Regions from separate parts of the Bradyrhizobium sp. 22 genome, predicted to be linked through region 3. Evidence: predicted binding sites of a transcription regulator. Region 3 holds the regulator's gene; each other region holds the start of a gene.
The links. The regulator PhoB, encoded in region 3, activates phosphate uptake and scavenging genes when phosphate is short. The targets are predictions, from matches to a motif close to TGTCATNNANCTGTCAT.
Positions count from the first base shown of each region.

Region 1 (3,272 bases), 1.7 Mb from region 3:
GGTCGCGAAATGACTCGCCTGGCTGCCCGCCTCGGGCATCAGCATCCTGACGTTCCGGCCCATCACCTCGTCGGCGGAATAGCCGAACAGGCGCTCGCAGGCCGGGTTGAACAGCAGGAGGCGGTCCTGCGCATCGAACAGGATGACGCCATCGACCGCGGTCTCGACGATGGCGGTGAGGCGCGTCATGCTCTCGCGCATCGCACGCTGCGCGTCGCTGATCTGCTGGAGCAGCAGCGCGGCGTCGCGGCTCTTGATTTCCTCCTCCTCGAGCGCGGCCTGGACCTGCCGCAGCTCGAACGGCGAGGGGATCGCCAGAATCTTCGGCAGCAGCGGCCAAAGCGCGCCCGCCGTGACCACGGAGGCCACCGCGGTCGCCGCCTTGACGATGCCCTCGATGCCGTAGATCGGGACCCAGAGCGTGTAGATCGACAGCACATGGGTCAGGCCGCACGCCATGATGAAGATTGCGAAGCCCCAGTAGATCCAGCCGAATTTGAGGTCGCGCCGCTTGGTGACCAGGATTGCGAGGGCAATCGGGATCGAGAAATAGGCGGCGGCGATGCAGGCGTCGGCGGCGACGTGAAGCCAGATCAGCTCGGGTTCCCACAACAGGCAGATGCCGTGCGGCGAAAGCATGGACGAGTCGAGGAGACGTTCGAAAAAGGCCCACATCGTTTCACCCCACGATTCCGTTCCGAGCGGCCTTGCGGCCCGGAACATCGGTGTCGCTGACAGGTCGACCACCCGACGTCTGCCGCATCGACGAAGCAGTTCGAGACTATACCAAGGGTTTCCGCGCGGTTGCATCCCGTACCGTTGCGGCGCCGAGGCCCTCGAGTTCGCCTGATTCGAACTGGGGGCGCCACGGCGAATCACGGGCTGCCGCCGGCGGGTGGGCGCTTGCCGGTGTTTCGCGGTCGCGCTAGGACAGGCCATGGCGGTGTCCGTATCCAGCAAAGGTGCCCGGCGATGACGACCCCGGTCGCACTCACCATCGCCGGCTCCGATTCCAGCGGCGGCGCCGGCATCCAGGCCGACCTGAAGACGTTTGCGGCGCTCGGCGTCTACGGCGCGTCCGTCATCACGGCCCTGACCGCGCAGAACACCCGCGGCGTCACCGGCATCCACGCCGTGCCGGCATCGTTCGTCGCCGAGCAGATCGATGCGGTGTTCTCCGATCTCGACATCGGCGCGGTGAAGATCGGCATGGTGGCCCAGGTCGCCAGCATCGAGGCGATCGCGGCCGCATTGTTGCGCTGGTCGCCGAGGCACGTCGTGCTCGATCCCGTGATGGTGGCGACGTCCGGGGATCGCCTGCTCGCCGCGGAGGCCGTCAATGCGCTGCGCACGAAACTGATACCGCTGGCGTCGGTGGTCACGCCCAATCTGCCGGAGGCCGCGGCGCTGCTCGACGAGCCGGTCGCGGCAAGCGAAGCGGAGATCGAAAGCCAGGGGCGGCGCCTGCTGGCGCTCGGTTGCCGTGCGGTCCTGATCAAGGGCGGGCACGGCGAGGGCGCCGAGAGCATCGATTATCTCGTCAGCGGCGAGGGAACGCTCGCGCTGGCCGCGCCGCGCGTCGCGACCCGCAACACCCATGGCACCGGCTGCTCGCTGTCCTCGGCGGTCGCGGCCGGGCTCGCCAAGGGCGAGGATCTGGCGAGCGCCGTGCGCAACGCCAAGACCTGGATCAGCGCGGCGATCGCCGCCGCCGACCGCTTCAGCGTCGGACACGGCCACGGCCCGATCCATCATTTTCACAGGTTCTACTGACGCGGGCGCGCGCGGGAGCGCCGCCGCGGCGCAGTTTGGGGGCACGCGAGCCCCCACCTCGTCATGGCCGGGCCTGTCCCGGCCATCCACGCCTTGCCACGCAGCACGACGAACGTGGTGCCCGGGACAGGCCCGGGCATGACGATCACCTTCTGCGGCGCCGTGTCGCCTGATTGTCGCATGCGACTGATATTCGCAGGGAGGGCGAGGCTAGGCGTGATTCGTATCTAGAGGTGCCTCACGGGTTCAATCGGTCATCCCCCTGTCACGGGACATTGTTACAGGCTGGCGCATGGGAAGTTACGATGTGAGTGACGAGGGCCCCGAGCGGCGCTTTCGCACGTTGTTCATCTCCGACGTTCATCTCGGAGCCCGCGGTTCTCAAGCCGATCTTCTGCTCGACTTCCTGCGCTACCACGACGCCGACACGATCTATCTGGTCGGCGACATCGTCGACGGCTGGGCGCTGAAATCGAGCTGGCACTGGCCGCAATCCCACAACGACCTCGTCCAGAAGCTTTTGCGCAAGGCGCGCAAGGGTGCCAAGGTCATCTACATCCCCGGCAATCACGACGAGTTCCTGCGCAACTATTACGGCACGCATTTCGGCGGCATCGACGTGGTCGAGAACACCGTTCACACCGGCGCCGACGGCAAGCGCTATCTCGTCATCCACGGCGACATCTTCGATCTCGTGGTGCAGAACGCGCGTTGGCTCGCCCATCTCGGCGACAAGGCCTACGACTTCGCGATCCAGATGAATCGCTTCGTCAACTTCTTCCGCCGCTTGTTCAAGGTGCCCTATTGGTCGTTGTCGCAATGGGCCAAGCAGAAGGTCAAGAACGCGGTCAATTATATCGGCGCGTTCGAGCAGGCGCTCGCCGCCGAGGCGCGGCGCTACGACGCCGACGGCGTGATCTGCGGCCACATCCACTATGCCGTGATCCGCGACGAAGGCGACATTCGCTACATGAATTGCGGTGACTGGGTCGAGAGCTGCACCGCGCTCGTCGAGCACGACGACGGTCGTTTCGAGATCATCACCTGGGCGGATCATCTGCAGAAGCCGGCGGCCGTCCCGCAGGTTGCAGCCAGAGCCGCATAACCGAGGCCGCCCGATGCGCATTTTGGTCGCGACCGACGCCTGGCACCCGCAAGTCAACGGTGTGGTTCGGACGCTGACCAAGCTGGCGGACGCAGCCGAAGGGCTTGATGTCGAAGGCTCCGGCGTTGCGTTCACGTTCCTGACGCCGCAAGCGTTCCGCACCTTCGCGATGCCGAGCTATCGCGACGTGCGGCTGGCGATGCCGCGCCCCGCGCGCATTGCCAGGCTGATCGAGGAGGCGCGCCCGGACAGCATCCACATCGCGACCGAAGGGCCAATCGGCCTGATGGTCCGCCGCTATTGCCGCCAGCGCCGGCTGCCGTTCACGACCAGCTTTCACACCCGCTTTCCCGAATATGTCCGCGCCCGCGTGCCGGTTCCGGGCTCGCTGATC
Region 1 is NZ_KI519400.1:58,983-62,254, reverse strand. Features, by position in the region: gene K410_RS0125685 (PAS domain S-box protein) at 1-639, opposite strand, end outside; gene thiD (bifunctional hydroxymethylpyrimidine kinase/phosphomethylpyrimidine kinase) at 973-1,773, shown strand; gene K410_RS0125675 (UDP-2,3-diacylglucosamine diphosphatase) at 2,066-2,878, shown strand; gene K410_RS0125670 (glycosyltransferase family 4 protein) at 2,892-3,272, shown strand, end outside.
Region 1: K410_RS0125675 (UDP-2,3-diacylglucosamine diphosphatase) is a predicted target of PhoB. The motif match lies at 2,026-2,042, and genes of this name have one in related genera.

Region 2 (3,272 bases), on a different contig from region 3:
CCAGCGCCAAGGCCACCGGCGGCCGCGACGGCCATGCTGCAACCCTCGACGGCGCGCTGGACGTCAAGCTGGCCACGCCGAAGGAGCTCGGCGGTGGCGGCGGCGCCGGCAACAATCCCGAGCAGCTGTTCGCGGCCGGCTATGCCGCCTGCTTCATCGGCGCGATGAAGTTCGTGGCCTCGCAAGGCGGCCCGAAGGTTCCGAATGACGCCTCCGTCACCTCGACCGTCGGCATCGGCCCGCGTTCCGAAGGCGGCTTCGGCCTCGATATCGACCTCGCGGTCTCGCTGCCGGGCCTTGCCCGCGCCGAGGCCGAGGCGCTGGTCGCAAAGGCCCACCAGGTGTGCCCCTATTCCAACGCCACCCGCGGCAACGTCGACGTTCGCCTGACGGTCGTCTGATCGAACGGCGGATTGGCTGGCCCGGGATCCCCCTCGGGCCGGCCGCTTCCGCCAGAATCCGCATTTGCCACGCCGCGGGATTGCCGCAATGGCGGGCGCATGCGGCCCTACGCCGGGAGCCATTGCTGCTCGCTGCAAACCTCGCTAGGCCTGTGATCAAACGTCGACACAGGGGAAGCGAAGGCATGAGTTCTGAAGCCGCCACAGGTGCCATGAGCGGACTGCGCGTCATCGATCTCACGCGCGTGCTCGGCGGTCCCTACTGCACCCAGATCCTCGCCGACCACGGCGCCGACGTCATCAAGGTCGAACCGCCCGCCGGCGACGAGGTGCGCGAATGGGGCCCTCCGTTCCACGAGGAAGACGCGGCCTATTTCGTCGGCATCAACCGCAACAAGCGCTCGATCGGCCTCGACCTCGCCTCCGAAGGCGGCCGCGTCGTGCTGCTCAAGATGCTGGAGACCGCCGACGTCCTGATCGAGAATTTCAAGCCGGGCACGCTGGAGAAATGGGGCATCGGCAACGACGTCCTCAGCAGGAAATTTCCGCGCCTCGTGCATTGCCGGATCTGCGGCTTCGGCGCCGACGGCCCGCGCGGCGGCAACCCCGGCTACGACGCCATCATCCAGGCCATGACCGGCATGATCGCGGCGACCGGCTCGCCCGAGAGCGGGCCGATGCGGATCGGCGTGCCCCTGGTCGACATCACCACCGGGCTCTATGCCGCGATCGGCATCCTGATGGCGCTGTCGGAGCGGCAGCGCTCCGGCAAGGGCCAGTTCCTGGAGACGACGCTGTACGAGACCGGCCTTGCCATCATGCATCCGCACACCGCGAATTATTTCATGCACGGCAAGCCGCCGTCGCTCACCGGCAACGAGCATCCGAACCTCGTGCCTTACGCGATCTTCCCGACCAAAACCGACAACATCTTCATCGGCGTCGGCAATGACGGCACCTTCCGAAAGCTCGCCAAGGAGATCGGCAAGCCCGAGCTCGGCACCGACCCGCGCTTTGCCCGCAACAAGGACCGCATCGCCAACCGCGAGGCGCTGCGCGCCGAGCTCGCCGCCGTGTTCAGCCAGCACGAGGCCGAGCCGCTGTGCAATCGCCTGCTCGCTGCGGGCCTGCCGGCAGGGCCGGTGCAGAAGATCGACCAGGCGCTGACCAACCCGCACACGATCGCGCGCGGTGATATCATCGAGAAGGACTGGTACAAGGGCGTGGCCTCGCCGATCCGGCTCGACCGCAGCAAGCCTAGCCTGCGCCGGCTGCCGCCGAAGTTCAGCCAGCACGCGGCCGAGGTGCTGGGCGAGTTCGGCTACTCCAAGGCCGAGATCGACGCGATGGTCGAGAAGGGCACGGTCTGCGGCCCCGACCGCAAGCGCTAAAAGCACTCCCTCGGTCCAACGAAGAATGCCGCAGTGCGGCGCGGGCACGATAGTGCACCGCGAACGGCGGAAGTTGTCCGCATCGCCTTCGCCTATTTTCCGGCTTCCCTTTTCCAGCGCTTGCCGCTTTCGTTTCGGCCGCTTACACAGTCATGTGAACGTCATACGGCGCTGGTAGCGCAAGCGCTTCTTTAGTGACGGGCAAGGGAGGTTTTCTTGATGGCTCTTCGACATTTTGGTGCGGCGGCGGCTGTTGCACTCACGGTTGGTCTCGGCGCCTCGCCGGCGCTGGCCGTGACCGAAATCCAGTGGTGGCACGCGATGACCGGCGCCAACAACGACGTCATCGTCAAGCTCGCAAGCGACTTCAACGGTGCCCAGAGCGACTACAAGGTGATTCCGACCTACAAGGGCAACTACGCCGATACGATGAACGCCGGCATCGCCGCGTTCCGCGCCGGCAACGCGCCGCACATCATGCAGGTGTTCGAGGTCGGCACCGCCACCATGATGGCGGCGACCGGCGCCGTGAAGCCGGTCTACAAGCTGATGGCCGAGACCGGCGAGAAGTTCGATCCGAAGGCCTATCTGCCCGCCATCACCGGCTACTACTCGACCTCGAAGGGCGAGATGCTGTCCTTCCCCTTCAACTCGTCGTCGACCGTCATGTGGGTCAATCTCGACGCGCTGAAGAAGGCGAATGTCGAGATCCCGAAGACCTGGCCCGAAGTGTTCGACGCCGCCAAGAAGCTGAAGGCGGCCGGCCACGCCACCTGCGGCTTCTCCAACTCCTGGGTCACCTGGGTCAATCTCGAGCAGCTGTCGGCTTGGCACAACGTGCCGCTCGCCAGCAAGGCCAACGGCCTCGACGGCTTCGACACCGTGCTGTCCTTCAACGGTCCGCTCCAGGTCAAGCATCTGGAAAACCTGGTCGAGCTCCAGAAGGACAAGACCTACGACTATGCCGGCCGTACCAACACCGGCGAAGGCCGCTTCACGTCGGGCGAATGTCCGCTCTACCTGACCTCGTCGGCATTCTTCGGCAACGTCAAGGCGCAGGCCAAGTTCGCCTTCACCGCGGTGCCGATGCCCTATTATCCGGACGCCAAGGGCGCGCCGCAGAACTCGATCATCGGCGGCGCCTCGCTCTGGATCATGGGCGGCAAATCGGCGGACGAATACAAGGGCGTGGCGAAGTTCCTGACGTTCCTCTCCGATACCGATCGCCAGGTCTACATCCACAAATCGTCGGGCTATCTGCCGATCACCAAGGCGGCCTATGAGAAGGCCAAGGCCGAAGGCTTCTACAAGGACCAGCCCTATCTCGAGACCCCGCTGCTCGAGCTGACCAACAAGGAGCCGACCGAGAATTCGCGCGGTCTGCGTCTCGGCAACATGGTGCAGCTCCGCGACGTCTGGGCGGAAGAGATCGAGCAGGCGCTGGCCGGCAAGAAGACTGCCAAGCAGGCGTTGGACGCGG
Region 2 is NZ_KI519399.1:506,310-509,581, reverse strand. Features, by position in the region: gene K410_RS0103755 (organic hydroperoxide resistance protein) at 1-401, shown strand, start outside; gene K410_RS0103750 (CaiB/BaiF CoA transferase family protein) at 587-1,792, shown strand; gene ugpB (sn-glycerol-3-phosphate ABC transporter substrate-binding protein UgpB) at 2,012-3,272, shown strand, end outside.
Region 2: ugpB (sn-glycerol-3-phosphate ABC transporter substrate-binding protein UgpB) is a predicted target of PhoB. The motif match lies at 1,941-1,957, and genes of this name have one in related genera.

Region 3 (3,272 bases):
AACGCCTTGAGGAAAGCGGGCGGTGCCGAACGCACGCCGCCCTCGCCCTGGATCGGCTCGATCAGGATACCGGCGGTGTCGGGGCCGATCGCCTTCTTGACGGCTTCGAGGTCGCCATGCGGCACCTGGTCGAAGCCATCCATCGGCGGACCGAACCCTTCGAGATATTTTGCCGATCCGGTCGCAGCGAGCGTCGCCAGCGTGCGGCCGTGGAAGGCGCCTTCGAACGTGATGATGCGGTAACGCTCCGGGTGCCCCTTGGAGAAGTGATGATGGCGCACCAGCTTGATCACGCCCTCCAGCGCCTCGGCGCCGGAATTGCAGAAGAACACCAGGTCGGCAAAACTCTCGTGGCACAGGCGCGCGGCGAGCTTCTCGCCGTCCGGGCTCTGGAACAGGTTCGACATGTGCCACAGCTTCGTCGCCTGCTCCTGCAACGCCTCGATCAAATGCGGGTGGCAATGGCCGAGCGCATTGACGGCGACGCCCGAGGTGAAATCGAGATAGCGATCGCCATTGGTCGCGATCAGCCAGCAGCCTTCGCCGCGCTCGAAACCGAGGTTGGCCCTGGCGAAAACGGGGAGCAAATGCGGGGCTGCGCTGTTAGTCATGACGGCCACATGATGTTGCGGACGGTGTGAGGCGTGCATTGCGCAACGCACCATCCACCGGCCCGGAAAACGAAACGTGCCGCCTTTTAAGGGCGGCACGCACAACTATCTTAGGCCTGGTGAAACGGGTGTCAATGCCGCCCGAAAGCCCCAGGAAACGGTGGTGAAACGGTGATTCCGTAGTCTTGCGGTGGCGATTTTGCGGGTTTTTCACCACGGAACATGTGGAAGCGAGTCGGCGGACTCTTGCGCGCGAGTCACGCCATATTGTAGCGTTTGGCTTGTCAGATACGACATCTCGTGCGGCAGTTCTGATCCCAAGAGTCCTCATGTACCGGCGTAAACGTTCGGGCGTCAGTTGCGCGCCCGGCGAGCCCTAAGGGATTCGAGCGGCACGGGTTTTTCGAGGCTTAGGCATTCGCCGCACGGACCGCCAGGATGGCAACCGCGCGGCGAGGGAAAGGGTGCAATGACGGTTTTGACCTGGTCCGACGATCGCGTCGAGCAGCTGAAAAAGCTCTGGGAGGCCGGATTGTCGGCCAGCCAGATCGCAGCAGAGCTCGGCAATGTGACCCGCAATGCCGTGATCGGCAAAGTGCACAGGCTCGGCCTGTCCGGCCGCGCCAAGAGCCCTTCGTCGGCCGCGCCCCGGCCGCGCAAGGCGCGTCCCGCCCAGCACATGATGCGGGTGAGCCGCCCGATCGCGCGCGGCAACACCGCGCTGGCGCAGGCCTTCGAGGTCGAGGTCGAGGCCGAACCCGTCACCTACGACAACGTGGTGCCGATGAGCCAGCGGCTGTCGCTGCTCGAATTGAACGAGGCGACCTGCCACTGGCCGGTCGGCGATCCCTCGAGCCCGGATTTCTTCTTCTGCGGCGGCAAGGCGCTGTCCGGCCTGCCCTATTGCGCCCAGCACTCGCGCGTGGCGTATCAGCCGGCGGCGGATCGCCGCCGCGCGGCACCGAAGCCGACGCGCTGAGCGAGATTTAGCTGATCGTAAAGACGGCAGCCGTCACACGACGGCGCCTCAACCAACTCGGTGTCATCCCCGCGAACGCGGGGATCCATAACCACAGGGCGCAATTGTTGCGCGAGATGGTGACTTCGAGTCTTCGCCAAACCACGTCCTATGATTATGGGTCCCGGGCTCGCGCTGCGCGCGCCCCGGGATGACGGCCGAGCTCGCCAAACCAGCTCTCGCTGGAGCTTTACGTCTGCTCCGCCTTGGCGAAGCGATCGTCCAGCGCGTAGCCGGCGCCGCGGACGGTGCGGATCGGATCCTGCTCGCGGCCGAGATTAAGCAGCTTGCGCAGGCGGCCGATATGGACGTCGACGGTGCGCTCGTCGATGTAGATGTCGCGGCCCCAGACGCTGTCGAGCAGCTGCTCGCGCGAGAACACGCGGCCGGGATGCTCCAGGAAAAACTCCAGCAGGCGATATTCGGTCGGGCCGAGATCGATCGGGCGGCCGGAGCGCGCGACGCGGCGCTTGTCGCGATCGAGCTCGATGTCGCCATAGGCCAGCACGGTCGCGAGCCGCTCCGGACTGGCGCGCCTGAGCAGGCCTTTCACGCGCGCGAGCAGCTCCGGCACAGAGAACGGCTTGACGATGTAATCGTCGGCGCCGGTCGCAAGGCCGCGCACGCGCTCGCTCTCCTCGCCGCGCGCGGTCAGCATGATGATCGGCAGCTGCTTGGTCTCGGGCCGGGTGCGGAGGCGCCGGCACAGCTCGATGCCGGAGAGGCCCGGCAGCATCCAGTCGAGCACGATCAGATCGGGAATGTGTTCCTTGAGGCGGGTGTCGGCGTCGTCGCCGCGCATCACCGTCTCGACGTCATAGCCGTCGCCTTCGAGGTTGTAACGCAGAAGCTCAGTGAGAGCTTCCTCGTCCTCAACCACCATAATGCGTGCGCCCATGTTGTCGTCGCTCCTTGAGGTCTTCAGGTATTCGGGATCGTCGTGGCGAAATTGGTCATGTCGCCCTTCGGCCGCTTGTCGGTGATCGCCTGGCCCTCGATCATGTAGAACACGGTCTCGGCGATGTTGGTGGCGTGGTCGCCGATGCGCTCGATGTTCTTGGCGCAGAACATCAAGTGGATGCAGAACGAGATGTTGCGCGGATCCTCCATCATGTAGGTCAGGAGCTCGCGGAACAGCGAGGTGCAGATCGCGTCGACCTCCTCGTCGCCCTTCCACACCGCCATCGCCGCCGGCAGATCGTGCGCGGCATAGGCATCGAGCACGCTCTTGACCTGCTGCTGCACCAGGTCGGTCATGTGCTCCAGGCCGCGGAACAGCTTGAGCGGATGGAAGTCGGTCTCCAGCGCGGCGACGCGCTTGCCCATGTTCTTGGCGAGGTCGCCGATGCGCTCGAGGTCGGTCGCAACGCGCATGGCGCCGACGATCTCGCGCAGGTCCACCGCCATCGGCTGGCGGCGGGCGATGGTGAGCACGGCGCGTTCCTCGATGCGCTTCTGCAGCGCGTCGAGATCGGCGTCGATGGCGACGACGCGCTGGCCGAGCGCGACGTCGCGGCGGATCAGCGCATCGACGGAATCGACGATCATGCGCTCGGCGATGCCGCCCATCTCGGCGACCAGGCGCGTGAGCTCCTGGAGGTCGGTGTCGAAGGCCTTTGCGGTATGTTCAGTACCCATGTTGC
Region 3 is NZ_KI519400.1:1,769,435-1,772,706, forward strand. Features, by position in the region: gene K410_RS0133790 (aspartate aminotransferase family protein) at 1-611, opposite strand, end outside; gene K410_RS0133795 (GcrA family cell cycle regulator) at 1,081-1,590, shown strand; gene phoB (phosphate regulon transcriptional regulator PhoB) at 1,820-2,527, opposite strand; gene phoU (phosphate signaling complex protein PhoU) at 2,551-3,267, opposite strand.